3 regions of the Bradyrhizobium sp. NP1 genome follow, and region 3 is predicted to be linked to each of the others. Evidence: predicted binding sites of a transcription regulator. Region 3 holds the regulator's gene; each other region holds the start of a gene.
What was found. Region 3 encodes LexA, which represses DNA repair genes until DNA is damaged. Its sites were predicted from a motif close to TGTTCNNNNTGTGTTCNG; they were not measured.

Region 1: the regulator LexA is predicted to act here: its motif matches at 4,228-4,245, upstream of uvrA (excinuclease ABC subunit UvrA).
Region 2: the regulator LexA is predicted to act here: its motif matches at 6,343-6,360, upstream of QOU61_RS35425 (DNA recombination protein RmuC).

The regions. Positions count from the first base shown of each region.
Region 1 covers NZ_CP127385.1:3,834,014-3,844,199, reverse strand. The annotation lists gene gyrA (DNA gyrase subunit A) at 1-879, opposite strand, end outside; gene QOU61_RS18385 (single-stranded DNA-binding protein) at 1,405-1,890, opposite strand; gene QOU61_RS18380 (outer membrane protein) at 2,308-3,084, shown strand; gene QOU61_RS18375 (outer membrane protein) at 3,334-4,062, shown strand; gene uvrA (excinuclease ABC subunit UvrA) at 4,390-7,359, shown strand; gene QOU61_RS18365 (FAD-binding oxidoreductase) at 7,429-8,814, opposite strand; gene QOU61_RS18360 (adenylate/guanylate cyclase domain-containing protein) at 9,081-10,186, shown strand, end outside.
Region 2 covers NZ_CP127385.1:7,341,658-7,351,843, reverse strand. The annotation lists gene QOU61_RS35455 (DNA polymerase III subunit gamma/tau) at 1-1,721, shown strand, start outside; gene QOU61_RS35450 (YbaB/EbfC family nucleoid-associated protein) at 1,734-2,057, shown strand; gene recR (recombination mediator RecR) at 2,062-2,664, shown strand; gene QOU61_RS35440 (hypothetical protein) at 2,689-3,117, shown strand; gene QOU61_RS35435 (AmpG family muropeptide MFS transporter) at 3,236-4,609, opposite strand; gene QOU61_RS35430 (GIY-YIG nuclease family protein) at 4,731-5,054, opposite strand; gene QOU61_RS35425 (DNA recombination protein RmuC) at 5,110-6,312, opposite strand; gene def (peptide deformylase) at 6,483-7,010, shown strand; gene fmt (methionyl-tRNA formyltransferase) at 7,147-8,079, shown strand; gene truA (tRNA pseudouridine(38-40) synthase TruA) at 8,191-8,928, shown strand; gene dapE (succinyl-diaminopimelate desuccinylase) at 8,993-10,159, opposite strand.
Region 3 covers NZ_CP127385.1:3,730,897-3,741,082, reverse strand. The annotation lists gene QOU61_RS17890 (HAD-IA family hydrolase) at 1-452, shown strand, start outside; gene QOU61_RS17885 (molybdopterin molybdotransferase MoeA) at 473-1,684, shown strand; gene lexA (transcriptional repressor LexA) at 1,877-2,578, shown strand; gene QOU61_RS17875 (hypothetical protein) at 3,078-3,500, shown strand; gene QOU61_RS17870 (ComEC/Rec2 family competence protein) at 3,511-5,802, opposite strand; gene QOU61_RS17865 (hypothetical protein) at 6,386-6,568, shown strand; gene glnA (type I glutamate--ammonia ligase) at 6,722-8,152, shown strand; gene QOU61_RS17855 (glutamine--tRNA ligase/YqeY domain fusion protein) at 8,302-9,981, opposite strand; gene gltX (glutamate--tRNA ligase) at 10,125-10,186, shown strand, end outside.

The sequences.
Region 1 (10,186 bases), 100 kb from region 3:
CTTCTCGCGCACCAGTTCGGCGATGCGCTCGACCATCGTCGCCTTGTTGACCTGGTAGGGGATCTCCGTGACGATGATCGCTTCGCGATCCTTGCGGATGGTGTCGATCGTCACCTTGCCGCGCATCACGATCGAGCCGCGGCCGAGGTGATAGGCCGAACGGATGCCCTGGCGGCCGAGGATGATGCCGCCGGTCGGGAAATCCGGACCCGGAATGATGTTGATGAGTTCGTCAATCGACAGCGCGGGATTGTCGATCAGCGCGGTGGCGGCGTCGATCACCTCGCCGAGATTGTGCGGCGGGATGTTGGTCGCCATGCCGACCGCGATGCCGCCGGCGCCGTTGACCAGCAGGTTCGGGAAGCGCGCCGGCAGGACGGTGGGCTCCCTCGCCGAGCCATCGTAGTTGTCCTGGAAGTCGACCGTGTCCTTGTCGATGTCGTCGAGCAGCGACAGCGCGATCTTGGCGAGCCGGGATTCCGTGTAGCGCATCGCCGCCGGCGGATCGCCGTCGACCGAGCCGAAATTGCCCTGGCCGTCGACCAGCGGCTCGCGCATGGAGAAGCCCTGCGCCATGCGCACCAGCGCGTCGTAGATCGCCTGGTCGCCGTGCGGATGGTACTGGCCCATCACGTCGCCGACGATGCCGGCCGACTTCTTGTGCTTCTTGTCGGGCGTGTAGCCCTGCTCATGCATTGAGAACAGGATGCGCCGGTGCACCGGCTTCAGGCCGTCGCGCGCGTCCGGCAGCGCGCGCGCCACGATCACGCTCATGGCGTAATCGAGGTAGCTGCGCTTCATCTCGTCGAGGATGGAGACGGGCCGAATATCGGAAGGCGCCGGCGGCTCGCCGGGCTTGTTATCGTCGGTGTCAGACAAGGAGGATCCGGTCAGTCGTTCGCGCTGCTATTCCCTCGTCCGGCCTTCGCACGCGATCGCCAGCGCGTTCTGGTGCGAAGCCGAGAACCAAGGAAACACCAGCCAGGATGGGTTGGCGGACAGCGGTTCGGATTTGACATTCGCCGACACGCCCCGCCCTACACCTAGAGCGAATGTCAAATCCGACGCTATGCGGAATCATATAGCGCATCGGAGGCGAAATCGCCACCCCGGACGGCCCTTGGGCGGCGCTTTTTCCCTTCGTTTTTACAGTGACTTACGGGCCCCTTCAGCGACCGGTTGTCAGCCCCCGAAATCGCCTCTCGAAACCGGTTTTGGTCGCCATTTTCAGCGCGTTCGAGCGGCCGCGCCGAAGCCGGGGCGGCGCGCCTCCAGGGAGCTTCACAAAGCGCTTTAAACGCGGCCCGTTTCGCGAAGCCGCGAAGACCCTTGCGTCGAATCCGCAAGACCCGGCTTCAAATCGCCGGTCGCCCCGCTCGGGGCGCGGATGACGTTCGTCAGCCGTCAGAACGGGATGTCGTCATCCATGTCGCTGTTGCGGCTGCCGGCCGCAACCGCCCGGCGTGGCGGGCTCGAGGCACCGGCCGAGCCGAAATCGCCGCCGCCCTCATCCGCGCCGAAGCTGCCGCCGCCGGAGGAGCGGCCGTCGAGCATGGTGAGATTGGAGTTGAAGCCCTGCAGCACGACCTCGGTCGAATATTTTTCCGCGCCGCTCTGGTCGGTCCATTTGCGGGTCTGCAACTGGCCCTCGATATAGACCTTGGCCCCCTTCTTCAGATACTGCTCGGCGACCTTGCACAGGCCCTCGTTGAAGATGACGACGCGGTGCCACTCGGTCTTTTCCTTGCGTTCGCCGGTCGCCTTGTCGCGCCAGCTCTCCGAGGTCGCCACGCTGAGATTGGCGATCGGCCGCCCATCCTGGGTTCGCCGGATCTCCGGATCCTTGCCGAGATTGCCGACCAGAATCACCTTGTTCACGCTTCCCGCCATCACCCTTCTCCACTCTCGAAATTACTGGCCAGCCGTCCGCCATGCCGCGACGCACGACCTATACGCCTCGCTCGCGGGCGGCGCCCTGTCCGCTCCCGCTATCCACACATATAGCGCGCATCTCGACGATGTTCCAGTTTTGTTCCGGGATTCCTCCAAGCCCCGGTCCGGCACCAACAGAATCTAACGCCGTGATGACGGCCAAATCTCGCCGGAAGCAGTCTCGCGGGCCAATTCAGATTAAAAAACATTAACTTCCGGCGCCCCCACTTCGCTACCGTGTGTTGCTTTTCGGAGACGGTAATTCGGTATGAATCGGCTATGTTTTCAGCCGGAATTTGGATGGTTCTCGCCGCTTGAGACAGACGGCGATCCGCTTTGGGGACCATGAAGCGGATGAAATCCGGAGGGGATGTAATGAGAAAGATTTTGTTGGGTGCGCTGGGTCTGGCCGCGGTCAGCATGGCCGCTCCCGCTTCCGCCGCCGATCTCGCGGCACGGCCCTACACCAAGGCGCCTCCGGCGCCGATCGCCGCGATCTATGACTGGACCGGGTTCTACGTCGGTTTCAACGGCGGCGGCGGCTCATCGCACAACTGCGCGACCATCCTCGCCGTTGGAGCGGTGCCTCTCACCCCATTTGCTGCTGACGGATGCCGCAATGCCACCGGAGGCACGGTCGGTGGACAGATCGGCTACCGCTGGCAGATGTCGAACTGGGTGTTCGGCCTCGAAGGCCAGGGCAACTGGGCCGACTTCACGGGCGACAACATCGGCATCTTCACCGGTAATCGCAACCGCACCCGGATCGACGCATTTGGCCTGTTCACCGGCCAGATCGGCTACACTTGGAACAACGTGCTGCTTTATGTGAAGGGCGGCGGCGCCGTTGTCGGCGACAGCTTTAACGTGTTTGCGGGCCCCGCCTCGATCGTACCACCTCCGGGGACGCTGCTCGCCTCCGCCAACGACACGCGCTGGGGCGGCACGGTTGGTGCGGGCCTCGAGTTCGGCTTCGCCCCGAACTGGTCGGTCGGCGTCGAGTACGACCACATCTTCACCGGCAACCGCAATTACAACTTCCTCACCCCTGGCGGCCTCGCGTTCGGCTCTGCGCGCATCACCCAGGACATCGATATGGGTCTCGTCCGCGTCAACTATCGCTGGGGCGGTCCCGTGATCGCGAAGTACTGATCGCGCGACAACACAGCTTCACTGCAAAAGGCCGGCGTCACGCCGGCCTTTTTGTTTTGCGCCGCCTGCTCGCTTGACGCCGGCGCGATGACGCATCCTGCGGTTGCGCCTGGGCTGTTGCCTTTCGGTAACGGGATTTCGCTTTTCGCGTCGCTATCACGCTTCCATCACACGCCGCGGGATTAAAGACCGGGCGCGCTGATCTTGAAATCGCGGGAATAGCGCAACACGAAATTGGAGCAACACAATATGAACAGGATCGTACTCGCTGCGGTGGGCGTGGTGGCGCTGGGGGCGGCTCATGCGCTCGCGGCGGACCTTCCGCGGGCCTACACCAAGGCGCCCCCGCTGGCGCCGATCTATGACTGGAGCGGTTTCTACATCGGCGGCAATGCCGGCGGCGGCTGGGCACACGACTGCCGCGACAACCTGTCGACCGGGGCCGGCCTTGGCTGCTACAGCGCGGGCGGCGCGATCGGCGGCGGCCAGCTCGGCTATCGCTGGCAACAAGCGAATTGGGTATTCGGCCTCGAAGGCCAGGGCGATGTTGCCAACATCAGCGCCGGCACGCAGAACCTCGCCAACGCCCTGAACAACATCAACACGCGGATCGATGCGCTCGGCCTGATCACGGGGCAGGTCGGCTACGCCTGGAACAGCGTGCTCTGGTACGTGAAGGGCGGCGCCGGCGTCGTCGACCAGCGCTTCGATTTCACCTCAAGCGCGACCGGCGTGGTCACGAGCTCGACCGGCTATCAATCGCACTGGGGCGGCGCGGTGGGCACCGGCGTGGAAGTCGGCCTCTCCCGCGACTGGTCGGTCGGCCTCGAATACGACCACATCTTCTCGGGCCGCCGCAATGTGAGCTTCACCAACATCGTGCCGCTGGCGGATGCCTACCGCTCCGGTGGCGACGTCGACCTCGTCGCGGTGCGCATCAACTACCACTTCGGCGCCCCGATCATCGCAAGGTTCTGATCCGCGCCGACCAGGTTCCAGCGTCGAGGAAAAGGCCGGCTCGAGCCGGCCTTTTGCTTTTTGGGCGCAGCTTTCGTGCCATCTGCTGCCAGTGTGGCGGTTCACGGGACACTGGCGCACCAACAATCCGTTGATGATTCGCACACGGCTCTGGTAATCGCCACCCGTTCTTCCTATGTTCCGAGCATCACCCAACGGCGTCTGATCGCGGAGGCTTTTCCCGACGTGCGCCTGCGGCATGATACGGAAAAATCGGTACCGGTTTTCCGAAAACATCATGCCGAGTCAAAAAGCGAAAGCGCGCTCCGCGCGTCTGGAAATGCCGATATGGATGAAGTGCTCAGGGCGAAGCGCCAACAAAACGCCGGCTCCGGGACGCGCGCGATCACGATCCGCGGCGCCCGCGAGCACAACTTGAAGAACATCGACGTCGAGATTCCGCGCGACAGGCTCGTCGTGTTCACGGGTCTGTCCGGCTCAGGAAAATCCTCGCTCGCCTTCGACACCATCTATGCCGAGGGCCAGCGCCGCTATGTCGAGTCGCTCTCGGCCTACGCGCGGCAGTTCCTCGAGATGATGCAGAAGCCCGACGTCGACCAGATCGACGGGCTGTCGCCGGCGATCTCGATCGAGCAGAAGACGACCTCGCGCAATCCGCGCTCGACCGTCGGCACCGTCACCGAGATCTACGACTACATGCGCCTGCTCTGGGCGCGCGTCGGCGTGCCCTACTCGCCCGCCACGGGACTGCCGATCGAGAGCCAGACCGTCTCGCAGATGGTCGACCGCGTGCTGGCGCTGCCCGAGGGCACCCGGCTCTATTTGCTCGCGCCCGTCGTGCGCGGCCGCAAAGGCGAATACCGCAAGGAGCTCGCCGAATACCTGAAGAAGGGCTTTCAGCGCGTCAAGATCGACGGCACCTTCCACGAGCTTGCGGAGGCGCCTTCCCTCGACAAGAAATTCCCGCATGACATCGACGTCGTGGTCGACCGCGTCGTGGTGCGGCCGGACATCGGCCAGCGGCTTGCGGAAAGTTTTGAGACCGCGCTGAAGCTCGCGGAAGGGCTCGCCGTGATCGAGTTCGCCGACCAGCCCGCCGCGCCTGCGGAAGAGAAGAAGAAGGTCGCAAAAATCCACGACAAGAGCGGGCCCGAGCGCATCCTGTTCTCGGAGAAATTCGCCTGTCCGGTCTCCGGCTTCACGATCCCCGAGATCGAGCCGCGGCTGTTCTCGTTCAACAATCCCTATGGCGCCTGCCCCGCCTGCGGCGGCCTCGGCGTCGAGCAGCATGTCGATGACGACCTCGTCATCCCCGACAAGGACGCAACTCTGCGCAAGGGCGCGATCGCGCCCTGGGCGAAATCATCCTCGCCCTATTACCTGCAGACGCTGACCGCGTTGGCTAAGCACTACAAGTTCACCCTCGACACCAAATGGAAGGACCTGCCGAAGAAGGTGCAGACCGCGCTGCTGCACGGCTCGGGCGAGGAGGAGATCAAGTTCTCCTACGAGGACGGCGTGCGCTCCTACGACACCAAGAAGGCGTTCGAGGGCGTCATCACCAACATCAACCGCCGCTATCGCGAGACCGAGAGCGAATGGGCGCGCGAGGAGCTGGCGAAGTATTTTGCGGATGTGCCCTGCGCCGCCTGCAATGGCTATCGGCTGAAGCCGGAGGCGCTGTGCGTCAAGATCGGCGGCAAGCATATCGGCGAGATCTCCGAGCTCTCGGTGAAGCGCGCCGGCGAATGGTTCGAGACCGCGCCGGAGGCGCTGAACACCCAGCAGAACGAGATCGCCGCGCGCGTGCTGAAGGAGATCCGCGAGCGCCTGAGATTCTTGAACGACGTCGGCCTCAACTATCTCACGCTGTCGCGTTCCTCCGGCACGCTGTCCGGCGGCGAGAGCCAGCGCATCCGGCTGGCCTCGCAGATCGGCTCCGGTCTCACAGGCGTGCTCTACGTGCTCGACGAGCCGTCGATCGGCCTGCACCAGCGCGACAATGCGCGGCTCCTGGAGACGCTGAAGCGGCTGCGCGACCTCGGCAACACCGTCGTCGTGGTCGAGCATGACGAGGATGCCATTCGGCTTGCTGATTACGTGCTCGATATCGGCCCCGGGGCCGGCGTCCATGGTGGCCACATCGTGGCGCAGGGCACGCCTGCCGACATCATGCGCAACCCGGATTCCCTGACCGGCAAGTATCTCACCGGCGAATTGTCGGTGGAGGTGCCGGACCGGCGGCCGCCGAACCACCGGCGCACCATCAAGGTGATCAACGCCCGCGGCAATAATCTGAAGAACATTTCCGCCGAAATACCGCTCGGGCTGTTCACCTGCGTCACGGGAGTCTCCGGCGGCGGCAAGTCGACGCTGCTGATCGACACGCTGTACCGCGCGATCGCGCGCAAGCTGAACAATGCCAGCGAAGGCGCAGCACCCCACGACCGCATCGAGGGGCTGGAGCATATCGACAAGATCATCGACATCGACCAGTCGCCGATCGGCCGCACGCCGCGCTCGAATCCGGCGACCTATACCGGCGCCTTCACGCCGATCCGCGAATGGTTTGCGGGTCTCCCCGAGGCCAAGGCGCGCGGCTACGAGCCCGGGCGCTTCTCCTTTAACGTCAAGGGCGGCCGCTGCGAGGCCTGCCAGGGCGACGGCGTCATCAAGATCGAGATGCACTTCTTGCCCGACGTCTACGTCACCTGCGACGTCTGCAAGGGCAAGCGCTACAACCGCGAGACGCTGGAGGTGCTGTTCAAGGGCAAGTCGATCGCCGATGTGCTCGACATGACGGTCGAGGAAGCCGCCGATTTCTTCAAGGCGGTGCCGCGCGTGCGCGAGACCTTCAAAACGCTGCACCGGGTTGGGCTCGACTACATCCATGTCGGCCAGCAGGCCACCACGCTGTCGGGCGGCGAGGCGCAGCGCGTCAAGCTTGCGAAGGAGCTCTCCAAGCGCGCCACCGGGCGCACGCTCTACATCCTGGACGAGCCGACCACGGGACTGCATTTCCACGACGTGAAGAAGCTTCTCGAAGTGCTGCACGAGCTGGTCGCCCAGGGCAACACGGTGGTCGTGATCGAGCACAACCTCGAGGTCATCAAGACCGCGGACTGGGTGATCGACCTTGGCCCCGAAGGCGGCGACGGCGGCGGCGAGATCGTCGCCTGGGGTCCGCCCGAGGACATCGTCAAGGCGCCGCGCAGCTATACCGGCAAATTCCTGGAGCCGGTGCTGAAGAAGGCGAACAAGCCGCGCAAGAGCCGAGCTAGCGAGGCGGCGGAGTAGCGTGCTGCCTCCGCTTTAGATCATCATCGCCCCTGAATGGTCGAACGTGGTCGCCGGGAGGCCAATCGTCTACGCGTGCAGCGGTCTGATGTTCTGGTTCATGCGGAAGAAGTTCGTCGGGTCGTACTTGGCCTTCAAGGCGACGAGGCGCTCGTAATTGTCACCGTAGGTGGCCCTGAGCCTGCTGTCGTCGCCATCGTCCATCATGAAATTCACATAACAGCCGTCAGCCGAATAGGGATGCACGGCCTCCCAATAGCCTTTGGTCCAGCGCGTGATTTCGCCCGCCTTTTGCGGATTGGGATCGATGCCCGCGATGACCATCGACCAGGTCGCGTCGCGCGTGTTCCAGGCGGTGTCGCTCTTGCCGACGCGACGGACGGCTCCGTCGATCGGATAAAGATGCATAAGCGAGAGCGTGCTCGGCAGTTTCTGTGCCTGGACGACATGGGCGTCAATCGCTTCGTCGGTCAGCTCTTTCACGAAATCGCCGCGCCAGTACCATTGCAAGCCCTTCGGAAAGAACGGATCAAACATGGACTGGAGGGCGGGATAGGGCATTTCGCCCATCCAGTTGAAGAGCGGTGGGGGCAGCTCGGCGAGCAGTTGGGCCATGACCGCTTCTCCGGCTTCCGTTGGGCCATTGTAGCAAGCGATGATGGCGCAGGCGCGCTTGCCCTGATGCTCCGCCGGGAACGGGTCCACCGGCGGAACCGTCTTCAAGCCGACAAACGCCCCGAGCTCCTCCGGAGCGCCGGGCAGGAAATCCCTGTACTTCCGCATGATCGTCCGGGCATTTTCGAGATCCCAGAAGATCGGGCCGGCATAGACCATGGTCACGGGATGAGCCTGGAACAGGAAGCTCGTGACGATGCCAAAATTGCCGCCGCCGCCCCGCAGGCCCCAGTAGAGATCGGCGTTCTCCGACTTGCTCGCGGTGACGATGCGACCGTCAGCCAGCACGACATCCGCCTCGAGCAGATTGTCGATGGTGAGACCGTACTTGCGGGTCAGGTATCCGGTGCCGCCGCCAAGCGTGAGGCCGGCGATGCCGGTCGTCGAAACAATGCCGGCCGGCACGGCCAGCCCATAGACATGCGTGGCATGGTCGACATCCCCTTGCGTGCAGCCGGGACCGACGCGGACGGTGCGGGCAACGGGATCGACCCGCACGCCTTTCATCATCGACATGTCGATCATCAACCCGTCGTCGACACTACTAAGGCCCGGCCCGTTGTGCCCGCCTCCGCGGATCGCGACCGGAAGATCGTTCTGTCTTGCAAAATCCACTGCAGTGACCACGTCGGCGACGTCGGTGCATCGCGCAATCATCACGGGACTCTTGTCGATCATCCCGTTGTAGAGGCTTCGGACGGCGTCGTAATCGGCATCCGTTCGCCCGATAACCGGGCCGCGCATTTTGCCGATGAATGTTTCGGTGGCCATGGCTTGCATGGTGTCCTCCTATTCCACAAATTGATCGGCTGGGTGAGGTTAGAGGCTACTCCATTATTGGACCCCGGCAAAATCGGGCCTTCGCCATGGATGCCCCTCCCCCCGAGGCCGCTCGGTAAGCCCGGCGCCTGCGAACGTCACGGCCCGTCACGACAAGGCCCGAGCTGGTCTCGCTGAGCAGTTGCCCAGCAGAGCCGAGGTTGTGAACTACCGGCTTGGGCAAAGGCCCTTCATCTGCTAGAGTTTCTCCTGAAGCAACCCGAGAGATGGACGTGCCTGAACCAGAACGCAGGCTCGCCGCGGTGCTTTCCGCTGACATGGTCGGCTTCAGTCGGCTGATGGAGGTCGACGAGACGGGGACGCTCGCGCGTCTCAAGACTCATCGGATCGAGCTGATCGATCCGGCCATTGCCAAGAATCGCGGCCGCATCATAAAGACGACGGGCGACGGCCTGCTGGTGGAATTCCACAGCGTTGCCGATGCCGTGCTGTGCGCGGCCGAGGTTCAGCGCCGGATGGCGCGCCGCAACGCCGACGTTCCGCCGGCGCGCTGGATACAGTTTCGCATCGGCATCAATCTGGGCGACGTCATCGTTGATGAAAACGACATCTTTGGCGATGGCGTCAACGTCGCGGCGCGCCTGCAAATGCTGGCCGAGCCCGGCGGCATCTGTGTTTCGGGCGCCGTGCGCGAGCAGGTCGGCCAGCGACTGGACGACGTCGAATTCGACGATCTCGGCGAGCAGAGCGTCAAGAATATCGCACGGCCTATCCGCACCTTTCGGGTGCGGCTTGAATCCAGTCTCCAAGGTGCGCCGGAGGGCGCGAAGGACACTTCGGTCGCGACAGCAAGCTCGAAGAAGCCATCCATTGCCGTGCTGCCGCTCGCTAACATGAGTGGCGATCCTGAGCAGGAGTTCTTCGCGGACGGCCTCACCGAGGACATCATCACCGAGCTGTCGCGCTTCCACGACCTGCTCGTCATCTCGCGCAACTCCGCCTTCGTGTACAAGGGCAAGGCGGTCAAGGTTCAGGACGTCGCGCGCGAATTCGGCGTCGACTACGTCCTCGAGGGGAGTGTGCGGAAGGCGGGCGACCGCGTCCGCGTCACCGTGCAGCTGATCGACGCGGAAACCGACCGGCACGTCTGGGCCGAACGCTATGACCGCGAGATCAAGGACGTCTTTGCCATCCAGGACGAGATGACCCGAGCAATCGCCGCAACGCTGCCCGGCCGCGTCGAGGCCGCCACGCAGGACCGCGCGAAACGCAAGCCCACCGACAACATGGTGGCCTATGAGTGCGTGCTGGCCGCCAAGGTGCTGCATCACCGCTCGACGCGGGCTGACAACGCGGAAGCGCAGCACCTGCT
Region 2 (10,186 bases), 3.6 Mb from region 3:
CTTCCGGATTCGAAGATTTGATCGGACAGGACGCCGTGGTCCGCACGGTTTCCAACGCGTTCGAGACCGGGCGGATTCCGCAGGCCTGGATCCTGACCGGCGTGCGCGGCGTGGGCAAGACCACCACGGCGCGGATCCTCGCCCGCGCGCTCAATTACGAGCTGCCGGACGGTTCGGTGAAGGGGCCGACCATCCACATGCCGACGCTCGGCGTGCATTGCCGGGCGATCATGGAAAGCCGGCACATGGATGTGCTGGAGATGGACGCGGCCTCCCATACCGGCGTCGACGACGTCCGCCAGATCAATGACAGCGTGCGCTACGCCCCGGCCAGCGCCCGCTACAAGGTCTACATCATCGACGAAGTCCACATGCTGTCGACGGCCGCGTTCAACGCGTTCCTGAAGACGCTGGAAGAGCCGCCGGAGCACGCCAAGTTCGTGTTCGCGACCACCGAGATCCGAAAAGTTCCGGTCACGGTGTTGTCGCGCTGCCAGCGTTTCGACCTGCGCCGCGTCGAGGCCGACGTGCTGATGACGCACCTTTCCAACATCGCGAAAAAGGAAGGCGTCGAGGTCGAGCCGGAGGCGCTCGGCATCATCGCGCGGGCAGCCGAAGGCTCGGTGCGCGATTCGCTGTCGCTGTTCGACCAGGCGATCGCGCATGCCGCGGGCAAGGTGCGCGCCGACGAAGTGCGGCAGATGCTTGGGCTCGCCGACCGCACCCGGGTGATCGACCTGTTCGAGAGCCTGGCGCGCGGCGATATCGCGAGCGCCTTCCGTGAGTTCCGCGATCAATACGACACCGGCGCCGATCCGGTCGTCGTGCTCTCGGACCTCGCCGAATTCGTCAATTTCGTCACCCGCGTGAAGATCGTGCCGGCGACCGCCGACAATGTCGCCTATGGCGAGACCGAGCGCGTGCGGGCCCGCGATTTCGCCACAAAACTCTCGATGCGCGTGCTGTCGCGGATGTGGCAGATGCTGCTCAAGGGCATCGCCGAGGTGCAGGGCGCGACGCGGCCAGCGGCTGCGGCCGAGATGGTGCTGGTGCGCATCGCCTATGTCGCCGATCTGCCGACGCCGGATGAAGCGATCCGCATGATCGAGCAGAACGGCGGCGCGTCTTCCACTGCTGCGACCGCTGCGGTTCCACGCGGCACGCCGGCCCCGGTTGCATCCGCCATGGCGTCCGCGCCGGCGCGCCCGGCGGCTCCCGCGCCGCGCTCCGGCGCTGAAGCCTCGCTCCGTCCGCAAATGGCGCCTGCCGCGGAAGCCCAGGGCGCGCCGACCTTGCGCATCACCAGCTTCCCCCAGCTCGTCGCGCTCGCGGCCGAAAAGCGCGATCTTCTGATCAAGGGCGCGCTGGAAAGCGACATGCGGCTCGTCCGCATCGAGGACGGGCGGCTCGAGGTCGCACTCGAACCGAACGCCGCGAAGACGCTCATCAACGATCTCTCCCGCAAGCTCGATCAATGGACCGGCAAGCGCTGGACCGTGGTGGTCTCCAACGCGGCCGGCCAGCCGACCCTGCGCTCGCAACATGAAGCGGCGAGAAACCAGCGCGAGCGTGCCGCCGAGGCCGATCCGCGGGTGCAGGAGGTGCTGGCGCGCTTTCCCGGCACCAAGATCCTCGAGGTGCGCAGGCTTGCCCCCGAGCTGCCGGAATCCGACTCTATCGGTGAGGATCCCGCCGAGACGCCGGACAACGACGATTTTTGAGAAGGAAACACGATGCCCGATTTCCTCGGCATGATGAAGCAGGCGGCGCAGCTGCAATCGAAGATGCAGGAGATGCAGGAAGAACTCGGCAATGTCGAAGTCGAGGGCGTCTCCGGCGGCGGTCTCGTCGCCGTGCGCATGACCGCGAAGATGGAGGTGAAGGGCGTCAAGATCGACCCTTCGCTGATGAAGGCGGAAGAGCGCGAGGTCCTGGAAGACCTGCTGGTGACCGCGCATAACGATGCGCGGCGCAAGGCGGAAGCCGCCGTGCAGGAAAAGATGGCGGCGCTGACCGGTGGGCTCGGGCTGCCGCCCGGACTATTGGGCTCGACATAACATCATGCCTGCGGTTGCCGGTCCTGAAATCGAGCGCCTGATCCAGCTCCTGGCAAGGCTGCCGGGGCTCGGGCCGCGTTCGGCGCGGCGCGCTGCGCTGCATCTGATCAAGAAGCGCGAAGCGCTGATGACGCCGCTTTCCTCGGCGCTCCAGGTCGCGATCGACAAGGTCCAGGTCTGCAAGACCTGCGGCAATATCGACACGCAAAATCCCTGCACGGTATGCACCGATCCCCGGCGTGACGGCTCGATCATCGTGGTGGTGGCCGACGTCGCCGATCTCTGGGCGCTGGAGCGGGCGAATGCGACGCAGGGCCGCTATCACGTGCTGGGCGCGACGCTGTCGCCGCTCGACGGCGTCGGCCCGCAGGACCTCACCATCGATCAACTGGTCAAGCGCGCGCACGAGCCCGAGGTCTCCGAGATCATCCTCGCGCTCAATGCCACCGTGGATGGCCAGACCACGGCGCATTACATCACCGACCTCCTGCAGGAGGCGAATGTCAGGGTGACCCGGCTCGCGCACGGCGTGCCGGTCGGCGGCGAACTCGACTATCTCGACGAGGGCACGCTTTCAGCGGCGATGCGCCAGCGCACGCTGTTCTAGCAACAACAGACGGGACATGACGGAATGACGAAACGACGATTCGGCAAACGATGGGCTTTGGCGGCGGTTCTGGCGGCAGCGGTCAGCGCGCCCGCGCTCGCGCAGCAAGGCGGCGCCGCACCGAAGGCCGGCAAGCCGATCAAGGCCGGCGACATCCTCTCCGGCGAGCTAAACGCGATGAAGGTGCGCGGCGGCAAGAGCGGCAAGCGTGTCGCCACCTACCAGATCACCAGCGAGCCGCGCCGGCTGCCGCCGCCGAACGGGCTGTGCAACCTCGAGACCGGGCCGGAAACGTTCCAGCTCGTCACGACCAGCGATGCCCAGGCGGCGCAGCTGCGGGCGTTCGTCGGCAAGGAAATCTCGGTGAAGGTCGACGAGATCGCCTGCGCGGAGGCCGCCGGCCAGATGAGCGAGGCGGTCGTCACCAAATGGAGCGTGGTGACGAAGCAGTAGACAATGTCATCGCCCGGCTTGACCGGGCGATCCAGTACGCGGTGACCTTGCCGTCCTGTTACCGCTGTCTTTGGAATACTGGATCACCCGCTTTCGCGGGTGATGACGCGGAGAAAAACTACACCTTCACCGGTCCCAGACTTTCGAAATGTCCGCGCCGCTGCAGCCACGCCAGCAGGACGAAGCTCGGGATCGCGACCAGCACGCAGATCGCGAAGAACAGCGGCCAGCCGGTCGCTTTCGCGACATAGCCCGCGCCCGACGACAGATAGGTGCGGCCGACGGCGGCGAGCGCGGTCAGGAGCGCATATTGGGTCGCGGTGTGCAGCGGGTTGCGGCACAGTGCCGACAGGTAGGCGACGAAGATCACGGTGCCGATGGCGCTGGTGAAATTCTCGGCGGTGATCGCAAGCGCCAGCGCCCACTGGTTGATGCCGACCAGTGCCAGCCACGAGAACGACAGATTGGCGAGCGCCTGCAGCACGCCGCCGATCCACAGGCTCGCGGCCAGTGAATAGCGCCGCGCCACGAAGCCGCCGGCAAAGCCGCCGATCAGCGTTGCCGCAAGCCCCACGCCCTTGACGATGGCGGCGTAATCGTTGCGGGAAAAACCGAGGTCGATCACGAACGGCGCCGTCATGGTTCCCGAGAAGGCGTCGGTGAACTTGAACAGCACGACAAAGGCGAGCGCGGCGAACGCGTCACGACGGGTGAGGAATTCGGAGAATGCGCCCACCGCGGCATGCAGGACGCGCGCGAACGCGCTTTCCGCTTCGGTCGCGGTCTCGACCCGTGCCGATTGATCGGGTTCGGTCGCCGCGAGCGCGGTGACGGTGCCGATCAGGACCAGCGCCGCCATCACGACATAGCCCCACATCCAGGCCGCCCCGCGGGTCAGGCCCGTGCTCTCGAAGCCGGAGACGATGAACAATGCGCCGGCGGTCGACACCAGCATGCCGATGCGATAGGCCGCGACGTAGGACGCCATGCCGGCGGCCTGCTCGCTTTCGGGCAGGCTTTCGACGCGGAAGGCATCGACCACGATGTCCTGGGTCGAGGAGGCCGTCGCGACCAGCAGCGCGGCGACCGCGACGAACAGCGGCGAGCGCGCGGGGTCGGCGAGCGCCAGCAGCAGGATCGCCGCGATCAGGAGCAGCTGCGAGAATAAAAGCCAGCCCCGCCGGCGTCCGAAGGCGCGTGTGAACAGCGGCACATGCAGCGCATCGACCAGCGGCGCCCACAGGAACTTCAGCGTGTAGGGCGTGCCGACCAGCGCGAACAGGCCGATGGTGCCGAGGTCGACGCCGGATTCGCGCATCCAGACCAGCAGCGTCGATCCGGACAGCGCGAGCGGCAGGCCGGACGAAAAGCCGAGCAGCAGCACGATCAGCACGCGCCGTTGCAGATAGACGGCAAGGCTGTCGCGCCAGGAGGTGGGCGGCGCTTTGTGCGTCACAGCGGCGCTTTCCGATGTCGCTTCGGGAGCAGTCATTTGTCCATTCTGCGGTCATCGTCCGCGAAGGCGGACGATCCAGTATTCCGTGAAGGTTCGTTCCAGCTACCCGGGCCGCGGCGTACTGGATGCCCCGCTTTCGCGGGGCATGACGATAGGATCATGCGGCGGCGATGCTGGGATAAAGATCGTCCCAATTTGGATTGTGCTCTTCGATCAGACGAATCTTCCAGGCTCGATTCCACTTCTTCAAGCGCTTTTCACGTCGGATTGCGTTCTCAGGATCGTCGAACAGCTCAAAGTACACGAGCCCGATGACATTGTATCTTTCAGTGAAGCCCTCGGCGACCTTTAGTTTGTGTTCAGCCCCGCGGCGAACCAGGTCGTTGGTCACGCCGATATACAGTGTTCCGCCGATCCGGCTGGCCAGAATGTAGACGTAGAAGCTGGCGTTCCTGCATCCATCGTCTCTGCAATACTGGATCGCCCGGTCAAGCCGGGCGATGACGGCGACAATAGCAGATCGTTCTTGCGGAGGATCACTCCCCGGCCTGCAGCTTGCGCGGCAGTGGGAACAGATCGGGTGTGGTCTTGACCAGGCGCGGGGCTTCCGCCGGCGGCTCCTTGGAAAAGTCCAGCTCCTCGATGCGGCCGGCGCGCTTCTCGATCTTGTCGGCGGAGATCAGGATCTGCCTGACGTCCTCGTTGACGTCGCCAAAGTGCTTCTGCAGCTTGAGCACGCGGTCGCGCAGGCGAGTCAGGTCGTCGCCGAGATTCATCACCTCGGTGCGGATCTGGTCGGCGGCGTCGCGGATGCGCGCGTCCTTCAGAATCTGCTGCATCACCTGGATCGCCAGCATCAATAGCGAGGGCGACACCAGCACCACGCGGGCGCGATAGGCCTTCTGGATCACGTCGTCGAATCCGTCATGGATTTCCGCATAGACGGATTCCGAGGGCACGAACATCAAGGCCGTGTCCTGGGTTTCGCCGGCGATCAGATATTTCTCGGCGATGTCGGCGACGTGCTTGAGCACGTCGTTGCGCAGCCGCTGGCCTGCCAGCTTTTTCTCCTCGTCGGTGCGCGCAACATGCAGCGCGGTCACCGATTCCAGCGGGAATTTGGCGTCGATGCAGAGCGGGCGCTGGTCGGGCAGGAACACCACGCAATCGGGCCGCTTGCCGGTCGAGAGTGTGTGCTGGAATTCGTAGGAGCCCTTGGGCATTCCGTCCTGGACGATCGCTTCCATCCGCGCCTGGCCGAACGCGCCGCGCGCCTGCTTGTTGGCGAGCACGTCGCGCAAGGTCGTCACCTGCGTCGTCAGGTCGGTGAGATTCTTGTGCGCATGGTCGATGATGCCGAGCCGCTCGTGCAGCTTGCGCAGCGAGTCCATCGTGTTGCGCGTGGTCTGCTCCATGGACTGGCCGACGCGATGGGTGACCGAATCAAGACGCTCATTGACGGAGCGGGCGAGCTCGGCCTGGCGGCCGGCGAGGGTCTGCGTCATGGCGTCGACCCGTCCGCTCGCCTCGCTTTGCACGCGCATCATCTCGGAGAGGCGTTCCTCCAGCTCGTCGGCGCGGATCGCCTGCGCCATCGCAAGCGCGGCGCTGCGCCGTCCCGATCGCGCAATCACGATCGCGATGACGAGCAGCAGCAATAGGGTGAGCGCGCCAAAGCCGATCAGCGCCTCGTTGATGCGGATCGGCCAGTCGCCGACGACGAACAGAATCTGGTTCATGCGCCACTAGTAGCCGATTCGCAGGGTTCCGCGAACGAAGAGAGAACGTATTTGGTCAATCAGGGGCTAAATCCGATGGTTAAGGCTGGCTTAAAATTCCTGGGCCGCCGTGGCGCGATGGTTCCCCGCGCGGATTGACCCCCAGAGATCAGCAGCTTAAATCGCCCGCCATGGCCATCCGCGAAATCATCATCCTGCCCGACAAACAGTTGCGGCTCGTCTCCAAGCCCGTCGAAAAGGTGACCCCGGAGATCCGCAGGCTTGCCGACGACATGTTCGAGACCATGTATGCCGCGCCCGGGATCGGGCTCGCGGCGATCCAGATCGCGGAGCCGTTGCGGCTGATCACGATGGACCTCGCCAAGCGCGACGAGAACGGCGAGACGACCCCGCAGCCGCGGGTATTCATCAATCCCGAGATCCTCGCGCGTTCGGAGGAAATGTCGGTCTACGAGGAGGGCTGCCTCTCGATCCCCGAATATTACGAGGAGGTCGAACGCCCGGCCAAGGTGCGGGTGCGTTACACGGATCTCGACGGCAAGGTGCATGAGGAAGATGCCGAGGGGCTGTATGCGACCTGCATCCAGCACGAAATCGACCATCTCAACGGCGTCCTGTTCGTGGACTATCTCTCGAAGCTCAAGCGTGACCGCGTGCTGAAGAAGTTCACCAAGGCCGCCAAGCGTACGGGAGAGTAGGCCCCCTGCTCGTCATGGTCCGGCCTCGTGCCGGGCATCGACCTCTTCCTTTTTCTCGCGACATCAAGGACGTGGATGGCCGGGACAAGCCCGGCCATGACGGATAAATTGAGCTGATGCGTCGCAGGATAGTTCCATGCCCCTCCGCCTGATCTTCATGGGCACGCCAGATTTCGCGGTGCCGACGCTGCTCGAGCTCGCAGGCCATGGCCATGAGATCGCAGCCGTCTACACCCGCGCGCCAAAACCTGGCGGCCGCGGCATGAAACCACAGGCGACGCCCGTGGAGCAGGAAGCGCGGCGGCTTGCCATTCCGGTGCTGACGCCGAAGACGCTGCGGAGCGAGGAGGCGCTTGCCGAGCTGCGCGCGTTCAATGCGGATGCCGCCGTCGTCGTCGCCTATGGCATGATCCTGCCGCAGCCGATCCTGGATGCGCCGCGGCTCGGATGCTTCAACCTGCATGCATCGCTGTTGCCGCGCTGGCGCGGGGCGGCGCCCATCAACCGCGCCATCATGGAAGGCGATCTCGAATCAGGCGTCATGGTGATGAGGATGGATGCCGGCCTCGACACCGGCGACGTCGCGATGGCCGAGCGCGTACCGATCACCGACGCCACGACGGCGGCCGACCTGCATGATCGTCTTGCGCCGCTCGGCGCCGGCCTGATGGTGCGGGCCATGGCGGCGCTGGAGCGCGGCGCGCTGCAACTGAAAAAGCAGAGCGAGCAGGGCGTGACCTACGCCGCCAAGATCGACAAGGCGGAAGCCAGGATCGACTGGAGCAGGCCGGCGCATGCCGTGCTGCGCCACGTCCACGGGCTGTCGCCGTTTCCCGGCGCCTGGAGCGAGATCGCGGGCATGGGCGAACCGGTCCGCATCAAGGTCCTGCGCTGCCAGCTTGCAAGCGGCGCGGGCCATCCCGGAGCGGTGCTCGACGAGCGCCTCACGATCGCCTGCGGCGATGGCGCGATCCGCATCACCGAGCTGCAGCGGGCCGGCAAGGCGCCGATGAAGGCGGGGGAGTTTTTGCGCGGCACGCCGCTGAAGAAGGAAGCCCGAATTGAATAAGATCGTCATACGCGGGCTTGACCCGCGTATCCATCTTGGAAAACAACCTCCTGAAGGATGATGGATGGCCGGGTCAAGCCCGGCCATGACGATCGAAATAGATTGAACCTGATGCCGCGCTACAAGCTCACCATCGAATATGACGGCACGCCGTTCTCCGGTTGGCAGCTTCAGGACAACCTGCCGACGGTGCAGGGCGCGCTGGAAGCCGCCGTCAAGGCGACCTGCGGCGACGATGTCCGCGTGCACGGTTCGGGCCGCACCGATGCCGGCGTCCACGCGCTCGGGCAGGTCGCCCATTGCGATATCGCAAAACCCTTCAGGCCTGATCGTCTGCGTGACGCGCTGAACGCGCATCTGCGCCCCGATCCGGTCGCCGTGCTCGCCGCCGAGATCGTGCCCGAAACCTTCGAGGCGCGGTTCTCGGCAGTGAAGCGACACTATCTCTATCGCATCGCCAACACGCGGGCGAACCTCGCGCTCGATGTCGGCCGCGTCTGGCGCGTGCCGCGGCGGCTCGATGCGGACGCGATGCACGCGGCCGCGCAACGGCTCGTCGGCAAGCATGATTTCACGACCTTCCGTGACACCGAGTGCCAGGCGAAATCGCCGGACAAGACGCTCGACCAGCTCGATGTCGTGCGGCAGGGCGACGCGGTCCGGATCATGACCTCGGCGCGTTCCTTCCTGCACAGCCAGGTGCGCTCGATGGTCGGCTCGCTGGTGTGGGTCGGCGAGGGGCGCTGGAGCGCCGATGATCTCGCCGCCGCGCTTGCCGCGCGCGACCGCGCAGCCTGCGGCGTGGTTGCGCCGCCCGAGGGGCTCTATCTGGTGCGGGTGCAGTATTAGAAGCAGTCATGCCCCGCGAATGCGATGGGTTTCGCTGCGTTCAACCCATCCTACGACTGCTCTCTCACGCAAAATACCGCGCCAAAATCCCGCGATAGATCTTCGTCAGCTTCTCGATATCGGCGACCGAGGCCCGTTCGTCGATCTGGTGCATGGTCTGGCCGACCAGCCCGAACTCGATCACCGGGCAGTAGCTCGCGATGAAGCGCGCATCCGACGTGCCGCCCGATGTCGACAGCTCGGGCTTGCGCCCCGTAACCTCCTCGATCGCCGAGACCGCGAGGTCGGTGAAGGGGCCGGGCTTTGTCACGAACACGTTCGAGTTCGAGGACTCCCAGACGATGCGGGCGCGGACGCGGTTGCCGGCGGCTCTCGCCAGCCGCTCCTCGACCAGCTTGCGCAATGTCTCCTGCGTGTGGTGATCGTTGAAGCGGATGTTGAAGCGGGCGCGTGCCTGACCCGGGATCACGTTGAAGGCGGTGTTGCCGACGTCAACGGAGGTGAATTCAAGGTTGGAGGCCTGGAACTGCGCGCTGCCATTGTCGAGCGGCTCCTCGCTCAGCGCCACGATCAGCCGCGAAATGTCCGGCACCGGGTTCGCCGCGCGATGCGGATAGGCGACATGGCCCTGCCGGCCTTCGACATGCAGCGTGCCGGACTGCGAGCCGCGGCGGCCGATCTTGATGCAGTCGCCGAGCACTTCCACGTTGGAGGGTTCGCCCAGCACGCAATGGTCGAATTTCTCGCCGCGCGCGGCGACCCATTGCAGAAGCTTCACGGTGCCATTGACCGAGACGTCTTCCTCGTCGCCGGTGATCAGGAACGAGATCGAGCCCTTGCCGTCGTCGCGGACCTTGCCGCCGTGGTCGGCGAGATGCTGCAGCACCGCGGCGACGCTGCAGGCGATGCCGCCCTTCATGTCGACCGCGCCGCGGCCATAGAGGAAGCCGTCCTTCACCTCGCCTGAAAATGCGCCGACGCTCCAGGCGGTCTCATCGCCCGGCGGCACCACGTCGGTGTGGCCGGCAAAGGTGATGTGCGGGCCTTCGTTGCCGATACGGGCATAGAGGTTGTCGATGTCGGCGATGCCGGGTTCGGAGAAGGCGACGCGGTGCGTCGCGAAGCCGGCAGCCTTCAGAAGGGTTTCGAGCACGCCGAGCGCGCCGGCGTCGGCGGGTGTGACGGAAGGGCAGCGGACGAGGTCGCGGGTAATGGAAAGGGCGTCGGTCATGCCGTCCGCTTACCATGCGGAGACGAC
Region 3 (10,186 bases):
TGGGCACCATCAGCGATGCCGCCTATTTCGACAGCCTGCGCGCGATGCTGGGGATCACCATTTCCGACGCCCAGTTCCTCGAAGGCTGGAACGCGATCTTCGCCGGCGAGATGCCCGGCATCGCCCCCCTGCTGGCGCGCGCCGCGCGGCGCATGCCGCTCTATGCCTTCTCGAACACCAACCGGCCGCACGTCGAGCACTTCTCGAAAGCCTATGGCCCCCTGCTCGGCCATTTCCGCGAAATCTACCTGTCCTCGACGATCGGCCTGCGCAAGCCGGATACCGCCGCCTATGATCATGTCGTGAAAGCGATCGGGGTGCCCGCCTCGCGCATTGTGTTCTTCGACGATCTCGCCGAAAACATCGAGGGTGCGCGGGCCTGCGGCCTGCAGGCGGTCGAGGTGCGATCGTCGCGCGACGTCGCCGACGCGCTCGAGGCACTCGGGATCTAGGAATTTTAGGAGTTTTCGCTGTGGCCCTCATGCCGGTTGCCGACGCTTTGGCCGCGATCCTCGCAGACAGCGAACCGCTGGAACAGGAAATGGTGGCGCTGGATGCCGCCTACCATCGCGTGCTGGCGCGCGATGTCGCTGCGCTGCGCAACCAGCCGCCGCAGGCGATGTCGGCGATGGACGGCTACGCGGTGCGCGCGGCGGATGCGGCGCAGGCAGGCGCGCGGCTGACCGTGATCGGCGAGGTCGCAGCCGGCCGCCCGTTCGAACGACGGGTCGGGCAAGGCGAGGCCGTGCGCATCTTCACCGGCGGCGTCATCCCCGACGGCGCCGATGCCGTGGTGATCCAGGAGGACACCGAGGCCGACGGCAACACCATCCGCATCACCGAGGCGGCCAGCGTCGGCCGCCATATCCGCGGCCCCGGCATCGATTTCAGGCAGGGCGAGGTGCTGCTGCAAGGAGGCACCCGGCTTGGCGACCGTCATCTGTCGCTCGCGGCCGCCATGAATCACCCCAACCTTCCGGTGCGGCGCCGGCCCAAGGTCGCGATCCTGGCGACCGGCGACGAGCTGGTGATGCCCGGCTCAACGCCCGGCCCGGGCCAGATCGTCTATTCCAACGGCTATTCGCTGCGCGCGCTGGCGCGCGCCGAGGGCGCCGACACGATCGATCTCGGGGTCGCCGCCGACACGCTGGAAGCGACCACGTCGGGCATCCGCCGCGCCCGGGATTCCGGCGCCGACATCCTGATCACGACCGGCGGCGCCTCGGTCGGCGACCATGACCTGGTGCACCGGTCGCTTCGGGCAGAAGGCGTGACCATGGCGTTCTGGCGCATTGCGATGCGCCCGGGCAAGCCGATGATGCACGGCCGGCTCGGCGCGCTCCGGGTGATCGGCCTGCCCGGCAATCCGGTTTCCTCCTATGTCTGCGCCTTCCTGTTTCTGGTGCCGTTGATTCGCGCGCTTTCGGGTCGCTCGGTGATTCACCATGCACGTGAAACCGCCCTGCTCGGCCGCGACGTCGGCGCCAACGATCAGCGCGAGGATTACTTGCGCGCGCGGCTCGACGAGCGCGACGACGGCACGCTGATCGCCACGCCGGTCAATCACCAGGACAGCTCGCTGGTTGCGAATCTCGCTGCGGCACAGGCACTTCTGATCCGTCCGCCATTTGCGCCGGCGGCGAAAGCGGGCGCGTCTTGCGACGTGCTGCGACTGCCTGACTGAGGCGATCGGGCAGCGGTTCCGCGCCCTCGGAGCGCGTTCACCGGAAATTAAGTGGTTGCGGAACACATATCGAACATATAGTGTCCGTTCATGATTTGTTTCGAGTGCTGGTATCTACTTTGATGCCGAGAATGGGAGCCGCGCTCCCGTGGTCGCATCAATCGGCACCATCAACCGGGGGACTTGCTCGAGATGCTCACGCGCAAACAGTACGAACTTCTGCGTTTCATCAATGAACGGCTGAAAGAGGCCGGCGTCCCGCCCTCGTTCGACGAGATGAAGGACGCACTCGACCTGCGCTCGAAATCCGGCATCCACCGCCTCATCACCGCACTGGAAGAACGCGGCTTCATCCGTCGCCTGCCCAACCGCGCCCGCGCCATCGAGGTGATCAAGCTGCCCGAGCTTTCCGCAAGCGGCGGCGGCAGCCGCCGCGGCTTCACCCCGAGCGTCATCGAAGGCAATCTCGGCAAGGGCCGCAGCGCCAGCTCCACCGCCGATGACGGTGAGCGTCCGGTCGCGGTGCCCGTCATGGGCCGCATCGCCGCCGGCACACCGATCGAGGCACTGCAGACCCGCAGCCACACCATCAGCGTGCCGCCCGACATGCTCGGCTCCGGTGAGCACTACGCGCTCGAGGTGCGCGGCGACTCCATGGTCGATGCCGGTATCCTCGACGGCGACATGGCTTTGATCCAGCGCAACGAGAGTGCCGACACCGGCGACATCGTCGTCGCGCTGATCGATGACGAGGAAGCGACGCTGAAACGTTTTCGCCGCCGAGGTGCTTCCATTGCGCTGGAGCCGGCCAACACGGCCTACGAGGTCCGGATACTCCCGCCGAACCGCGTCAAGATCCAGGGCAAGCTGATCGGGCTGTATCGGAAGTACTGAGTGGCACCGCGTACAGGACGGTCGCGGCGGTTGAACGCCGCCTCGGCCGCGTGTGGTGTTGTCGCGCGTTGCAAGGCTCGCATGCCAAACGGAGCAACGAGCCAGCGACAACAGCGCAAGCGCGCTCATGCTTATAAGGCGAAGCGCGTGACAGGAAACGTGACAAGAAAATGGGCAGCCGGGAAAACGCGCGCGCTGTCCTCATTGCTCGGACAGAAGCCCCCTGCCTATGCGCGAGAGGCCATTTTTGTTCCAAAGAAACTGCGCTTCACGCCAAACTAATTTGTGATGGCCGCGCAGGCCGCGAGTCGCAGAATTGCCTACAAGGAAGCCAAGGGTTGGCGTTATCGTCCACTTTGATAGGGCCCGCGCCTCCCGCAGCAAGATCGACAAACAACAATCGGTCTCCTCGCGGCACAGGCGAAAGGCATTGTGCGGCGAGCATGCTCAGGGACACGCACACAGGCACGGGTCGCTATCTCGAACGAGGAGCAACCCGATGTGTGACTACAGTCTGCATGCCGTGGCGTCCCGTCCCGCCGAGGTCGGCGAAGAACTGATCACAACGTCCTTCCGCGGGACTTCGACACGCGGCTTCGCAAGCGAGCGCGAACCAGGCGTCGCGGTTTGCCTGCTTCCCGGTACCGAGCTGGCCTTCGCCGCCGATGTCAGATACGACAGCCGGTGGATCTGGACCAAGACGATCAACTCGCGCGTCGGCAAGTTCGGCAAGATCGATCCGCTCGTGCCCGAACGGCACCATGACGCGATCGAATTTCCGGATGGCAGCTTCGTGCTGGTGACGCAACTGTGCGAAGGCCAGCGTGCGCGGGTGCTGCAACTCCCGGTGACGCAGCGAACCCCGGAGAAGGCAGCTCCTGCCGTGGAGACGCCGGCACCGCGACGGCAGCCCGTGGGTTGAGCGCGCCGCGCTAGTCGTCCGCCTGCAAATCGGTCTCCGCCGGTGTCGCATCGCGCGGAGCGGTTTGCGGTGACCTGAGAACAGGTGAGACGTCCACCTCGCCCTCGCCAGCGATTGCCAGGGACCATGGGCGGTCGAAGCCCTGCGGCTTGACCGCGCCGATGGAAAATCCCTGGCGCGTACGGCGAACCGACAGCGTGCCCTGCCTTTGCAGGCGCGCGCGGTCGATGGTTGCGGCCTCGCATTGCGCCGGCGCCTGCCGTGCCGTCACGACCAGCGCTGCACGCGCACAGTCGTCTCCAAGCGCCGCGGCATGATCGGCAAGCGTGACGAGCCCGCCATCGGCCATCGCGGCCACGCAGCCGGCCTCGTCGCAGGACACCCCCTCGCCAAGGCTGGCATCGACCGGCGGCCGCGGGTCGGCGTCCGCGGCCAGCCATTCCTTCACCAGAAACGCGTCCTTCGCCGTCCTCATCAGGTGCAGCCGCCCGTCCCGACCACGCACGGCGACGTTGCGGCCGTCGCCGGAAACCAGGACGTCGGGCAGCGGCGTCGCGACCGCCCAGACGATAGCTGCGGCCAGCGCAACCGCGCCCGACCAGCGCAGCGGCGAGCGCAACAGGCCCATCAGGATGAGGCCAAGGCTCGCCACGATGACCGGAGCGATGCCGAACGCCGCCATGCGGCCGATCGCGCCGGGCAGCGCCGCGACCCATTGCGTGACCACGATCATCCAGTCGATCCCGATCCCCATCAGCCACCAGAACAGGCCGTCGAAGCCGAACGGCATCGCCGCGAGCCCGAGCAGGCCCGCCGGCATCACGAGCGCCGAGACGACCGGCATCGCCAGAAGGTTGGCGAGGAGGCCGTAAGGGGTGACGCGGTGGAAGTGGAAAGCGGCGTAAGGCGTGGTCGCCAGTCCCGCCACCAGCGAGGCCAGCACCAGCATGACGAGCTCGCGCCCGCCCCACAGCGCAACGCGCGCGGTCGCAGAGCTCTCCGGCGTCGCGAGCAGGCGCGGCATCCCGATCTGCACCAGCGCAACCAGGCCAAGCGTTGCCGCAAACGACATCTGGAAACTCGGATGTACCAGCGCTTCCGGCGCGATCGCGAGCACGATCAGCGCTGCGACCGCCAGCGTGCGGAAGGTGATGGCGCGACGGTCGACCATGACGGCGATCAGCACTACGGCCGTCATGAAGAACGACCGCTGGGTCGCAACCTCCGCGCCCGAGAGCAACAGATAGAAGGCGGCCGCAACGAGCGCTGCCGCCGCTGACCACTTCTTGATCGGCGCACCGACCGCCAGTCCCGGAACCAGCGCAAGCAGCGCGCGCACGGCGAAGAACACGACGCCGGCCACGACCGCCATGTGGTAGCCCGAGATCGACAGCACATGGCCGAGCCCCGAGATGAACATCGCGTCGTTGACGGGCTCGCTGATGGCATCGCGCCGCCCGGTGAGAAGCGCGGTCGCGATCGCACGCTTGTCGCCGTCGAGCACGGTGCGGATGCGCGCATCGATCGCGTCGCGCAGGCCCTGCATGAACGCCGCGTAGCGCAGCGCCAGGCCGCCGGAGACCGGTGGCTCAACGATCTTGATCGCGCCGGTCACGAAGCCGGTCGCGCCGATGTCCTGGAAATAGAGGTCGCGGGCGAAATCGTAGCTGCCCGGCCGCAGCGGCGCGAGCGGCGGCTGCAGCCGCGCCTTCAGCTCGACGAAGCTGCCGACGTCGGGCGCGGTGCCTTTGCGCACCGAAAGCCGCACGCGCTCCAGCTTCGCCGACAGGCGCGGCCCATCCATGTCCCTCACCCGCAGCACGAAGCGATCGGTGCGCTCGCGGATGTCGCGCGTCTCGACAAAGCCCGAGAGCGACACCCCAAAAGCCGGCCGCGCCAGCACGGCGTGCGCGACCCGCGCGGTCTTGGCGGTTGCGACCGCAAAGCCGCAGGCCGCGGCCGCGATCAGAAGTGCGGCGGGAAACAGCCGGCTCCGCCGCAACAGGAACGCCGCCAGCACGAGCACTGCGGCAGCGACAATGGCGGCCGCGAGCACGGGCTCATGATCGGCGGCGAAATAAAGCGCGATGCCGGTGCCGAAGGCGACCGGGACCCATGGCAGCAGGCGGCCGGCACCGGCCTCGGCGCGCACCCATTGCCGCAGCGTCTCGACCAGCGCGGGCCAGAGGCCAAGGCCGGCCGGCGCGAAACCGCCGGCCAGCGTCGCGCCACGCGGCGGCCACGTGCCGGCGATGCCGCCCGCAAATCCCGGCGCGCGATGCGGCCTCTCCCGCTCCGCCATACGGATACACCCTGCATGACCCTCGGCGACTTGAGGCTACCGCAAGGTGTCATGAGCCGAACAGCAGAACAGATGCAGAATGTGGGGCAAGCGTGCACAGGCCTGATCCCGCGTCGGCGCTCCGCCTGCCAGACGAAGGAAAGCCATTGCCCCAATCGCGCGCCAGAGCAGCAAGCGCACGCCGGCAACCAAGGTCTGAGCCTAGTGGTCCGATTCTAACATTCGCATCCCATTTGGGAGGCACGTTTGCGAATGTTAGAATGAAAGGACCACTAGCAAGCTGTTGATGCCAGTGGAGCTTTGGATTTGACGTTCGCAAGAGGAAATCGCGGCAAATGGGTAGCGAACGTCAAATCTGCTCCACTGGTATGATGGTTTGCCAGACCTCCTCCCCGGCGAAGCCCAGGGCGAGCGGGCCTGCTTACTGGTACCCGGTCTTGGCGGCCCATCATCGGGAGGGGCTCTTGCAAGTGCGCCTCACCAGGAGGCAGACTAGGAGCGCTTGACAGGTGTCAACATCTGCAGTCCTCAGCCCGACCGGAGTTCACGGCCGCGCTGCTTGGAGCAAGAGGAGGATGACGCCATGCGAGAAATCGAAATCCATAGCTATGCGCGGCAGTTGCTGGAAGCCCACGGCGCCAAAGCCATTGCGGAAGCTGCCCAGAATGCCATCGATCTCGAAGCAAAAGGCGAGGTGGAGCTGGCCAGGACCTGGCGGCACATCGAGGACGCCATGAAGCTCATGCGCGGGCCGCACCAAAGCTAACCTGTCGGCCTGAATGCGGACGCTGCCATGCAGGATCGAGGCTGGTCCGGCATAGCGCCGCTGCACTTGCAACGTGGACAAAAATCTCAAGCCCCCGAAGGGCTACACGAACTCAAGGCGCTCTCTTCTCCTCTCCACAACGGGAGTGAAGCCATGGTTTTGAATTGTACGACAGCCGAAGATCTCGTTAAGGCGATCAAGGACGAGAAAGTCCAGATGATCGATTTGCGGTTCACCGACTTGCCCGGCGTGTGGCAGCATTTTTCCGTCCCGCCCAGCGCAGCGAATGTCGATGCTCTCAGCGAAGGCATTGGATTCGACGGCTCCTCGATCCGCGGCTTCCAGGAGATCCAGGAAAGCGACATGCTGGTCGTCCCGGATCCAACGACGGCCTTCTTCGACCCATTTAGCCCGGCGAGGACGCTGGTCCTGATCTGCAACATCAGAGACCCCGTGACCGGTCAATCCTATAGCCGCGATGCGCGCTACATCGCTCAAAAGGCCGAGACCTACCTGAAGGGCACCGGCCACGCCGATACGAGCTACTTCGGCCCGGAGGCCGAGTTCTTCGTATTCAACGATGTCCGCTACGGACAAGACATCAATTACGCCTTTCACGAAATCGATTCCAGCGAAGGCAGCTGGAACACCGGCAAGGACGAAGAGCCGAATTTGGGCCACAAGCCACGCCCGAAAGAGGGATACTTTCCCGTTCCCCCGACCGACAGCATGCAGGCTCTCCGCACCGAAATGGTGCTGACGATGGAGTCACTGGGAATTGCTATCGAAGCCCATCACCACGAAGTAGCGACAGGCGGCCAAAACGAAATAGACATGCGCTTCACCACGCTCGCCCGCATGGCCGACAACCTGATGATCTACAAATACGTGGTCAAGAACACCGCCCATCAACACGGCATGACTGCCACGTTCATGCCAAAGCCGCTGTTCGAGGACAACGCCTCGGGGATGCACGTTCATCAAAGTCTATGGAAGGGCGAGACCAATCTGTTCTACGACAAAGCGGACTATGCCGAGCTGAGCAAGCTCGGCCGCTACTACATCGGCGGATTGCTAACCCACGCCTGGGCGTTATGTGGGCTTTGCGCCCCGACCACGAACTCCTATCGGCGTCTGGTGCCGGGTTACGAAGCTCCAATCAACCTGGTCTATTCCCAGCGCAATCGCTCGGCCTGTTGCCGGATTCCGATGTATTCGCCGAACCCGCGCGCAAAGCGCGTCGAGTTTCGTTCGCCGGATCCTTCCTGCAATCCCTACCTGGCCTTCACCGCGATGCTGATGGCGGGCCTTGACGGCATCAACAACCGGATCGACCCGGGTAGCCCGATCGACAAGAATCTTTACGACCTCCCGCCTGCGGAGGCAAAGGAGGTGAAGTCGACGCCGGGGTCGCTGGACCAGGCGCTGGACGCCCTCGAACGCGATCACACATTCCTGCTACGCGGCGATGTGTTCACCGCGGACGTGATCGAAACCTGGCTCGACTACAAGCGAAAAAAGGAGGTCGACGCCATCCGGCTGCGCCCTCATCCTTACGAGTTCCATCTCTACTATGACATCTGAGCGAGAGCGCCTTGGCGCCTGTTTCCTTGGCAACCAGCGACCCTAAAACGCGGGCGTACCCACCGCCATCACGGTCGGCTTGCTGATGGGGCGAACAGCAGAACAGATGCAGAATACGGAGGAAGCTCCAGGTACCTCAGCCGGCGGCGTCAGCGTTTGCCGACTTCCTTGGCGAAGGTGTCGCGCAACCCGATGGTGCGGTTGAACACCACACGGTCGGCCGTCGAGTCGGGATCGCGGACGAAATAGCCCTGCCGCTCGAACTGCATCGGCTCCGGCGAATTGGCCTCCGCAATCGCGGGCTCGACCCGCGCATCGGCCAGCACTTCCAGCGACTGCGGATTGAGGTCGGCGGCAAAATTCGCCGCATCCGGACTGGGCTTTGCGAAAAGCTGGTTGTAGAGGCGGATTTCGGCTGCGATCGACTGCGCCGCCGGCAGCCAGTGCATGGTGGCCTTGACCTTGCGCCCGTCGGGCGCATTGCCGCCGCGGGTCGCGGGATCGTAGGTGCAGCGCAGCTCCGTGATCTCGCCGGCCGCATTCTTCGTAACGCCGGTGCACTTGATGAAATAGGCGTAGCGCAGCCGCACCTCGTTGCCGGGCGACAGGCGGAAGAACTTCTTCGGCGGATTTTCCATGAAGTCGTCGCGCTCGATATAGAGCTCGCGCCCGAATGCGAGCTTTCGCGTGCCGCGCGACGGATCGTCGGGATGATTGACCGCCTCGATCTCCTCGACCTGCCCTTCCGGATAGTTCTCGATCACGACCTTGAGCGGCCGCAGCACCGCCATGCGCCGCAGCGCGGTGCGGTTGAGCTCCTCGCGGATGCAGAATTCGAGCATGCCGACGTCGACCACGCTGTTGGCTTTCGCAACCCCGATGCGGCGGACGAATTCGCGGATCGCGGCCGGTGGCACGCCGCGCCGCCGCAGGCCCGCAACCGTCGGCATCCGCGGGTCGTCCCAGCCCGCGACGTGGCCTTCGCGCACAAGCTGGGTCAGGACGCGCTTCGACAAGACCGTGTAGGTCAGATTGAGGCGGGCGAACTCGTACTGATGCGGCCTGGACGGCACCGGCAGCTTCTCGATGAACCAGTCGTAGAGCGGCCGGTGGTCCTCGAATTCCAGCGTGCAGATCGAATGCGTGATGCCCTCGATCGCGTCCGACTGGCCGTGCGCATAATCGTAGCTCGGATAGATCGACCATTTGTCGCCGGTGCGCGGATGATGCGCATGCAGGATCCGATAGAGCACGGGATCGCGCAGGTTGATGTTGCCGGCGGCCATGTCGATCCTGGCGCGCAGCACGCGGGCGCCGTTGGGGAACTCGCCGGCCTTCATGCGGCGGAACAGGTCGAGGTTCTCGGCCACCGAGCGGTCGCGGAACGGCGAGTTCTTGCCGGGCTCGGTCAGCGTGCCGCGGTTGGCGCGGATTTCCTCCTGCGACTGATCGTCGACATAGGCGAGGCCGGCTCGAATCAGGCCCTCAGCCCATTCGTACAGGCGGTCGAAATAGTCCGACGCAAAGAGCGGCTGGCCGGCCCACTGGTAGCCCAGCCAGCGCACATCCGCCTGGATCGCGTCGATATATTCCTGCTCTTCCTTGGTCGGATTGGTGTCGTCGAACCGCAGGTTGCAGTGGCCGGCAAACTCCTGCGCGATGCCGAAATTGAGCGCGATCGACTTGGCATGGCCGATATGCAGGTAGCCGTTCGGTTCCGGCGGAAACCGGGTGACGATCTCGTTGTACTTGTGGGAAGCGAGGTCGGCCTGAACGATGTCGCGAATGAAGTCGCGTCCCGCTTCCGCCGTCGCCGTTTCTGCCGTCATTTTCAGGTCCGGATCCATCGATGTCTGCGGACCTTCTGCCAAATTAGCACCCGTCCGCCAAGCCCGCCGTCGCAACCGAGGCTTTAGTTATGTCCGGTTCCTGCTATATACCAGCGCCATTCCCACATACGCCTCGCCACATCATGACCGATCCCATCGTCACGCGCTTTGCCCCCTCGCCGACCGGCTTCCTCCACATCGGAGG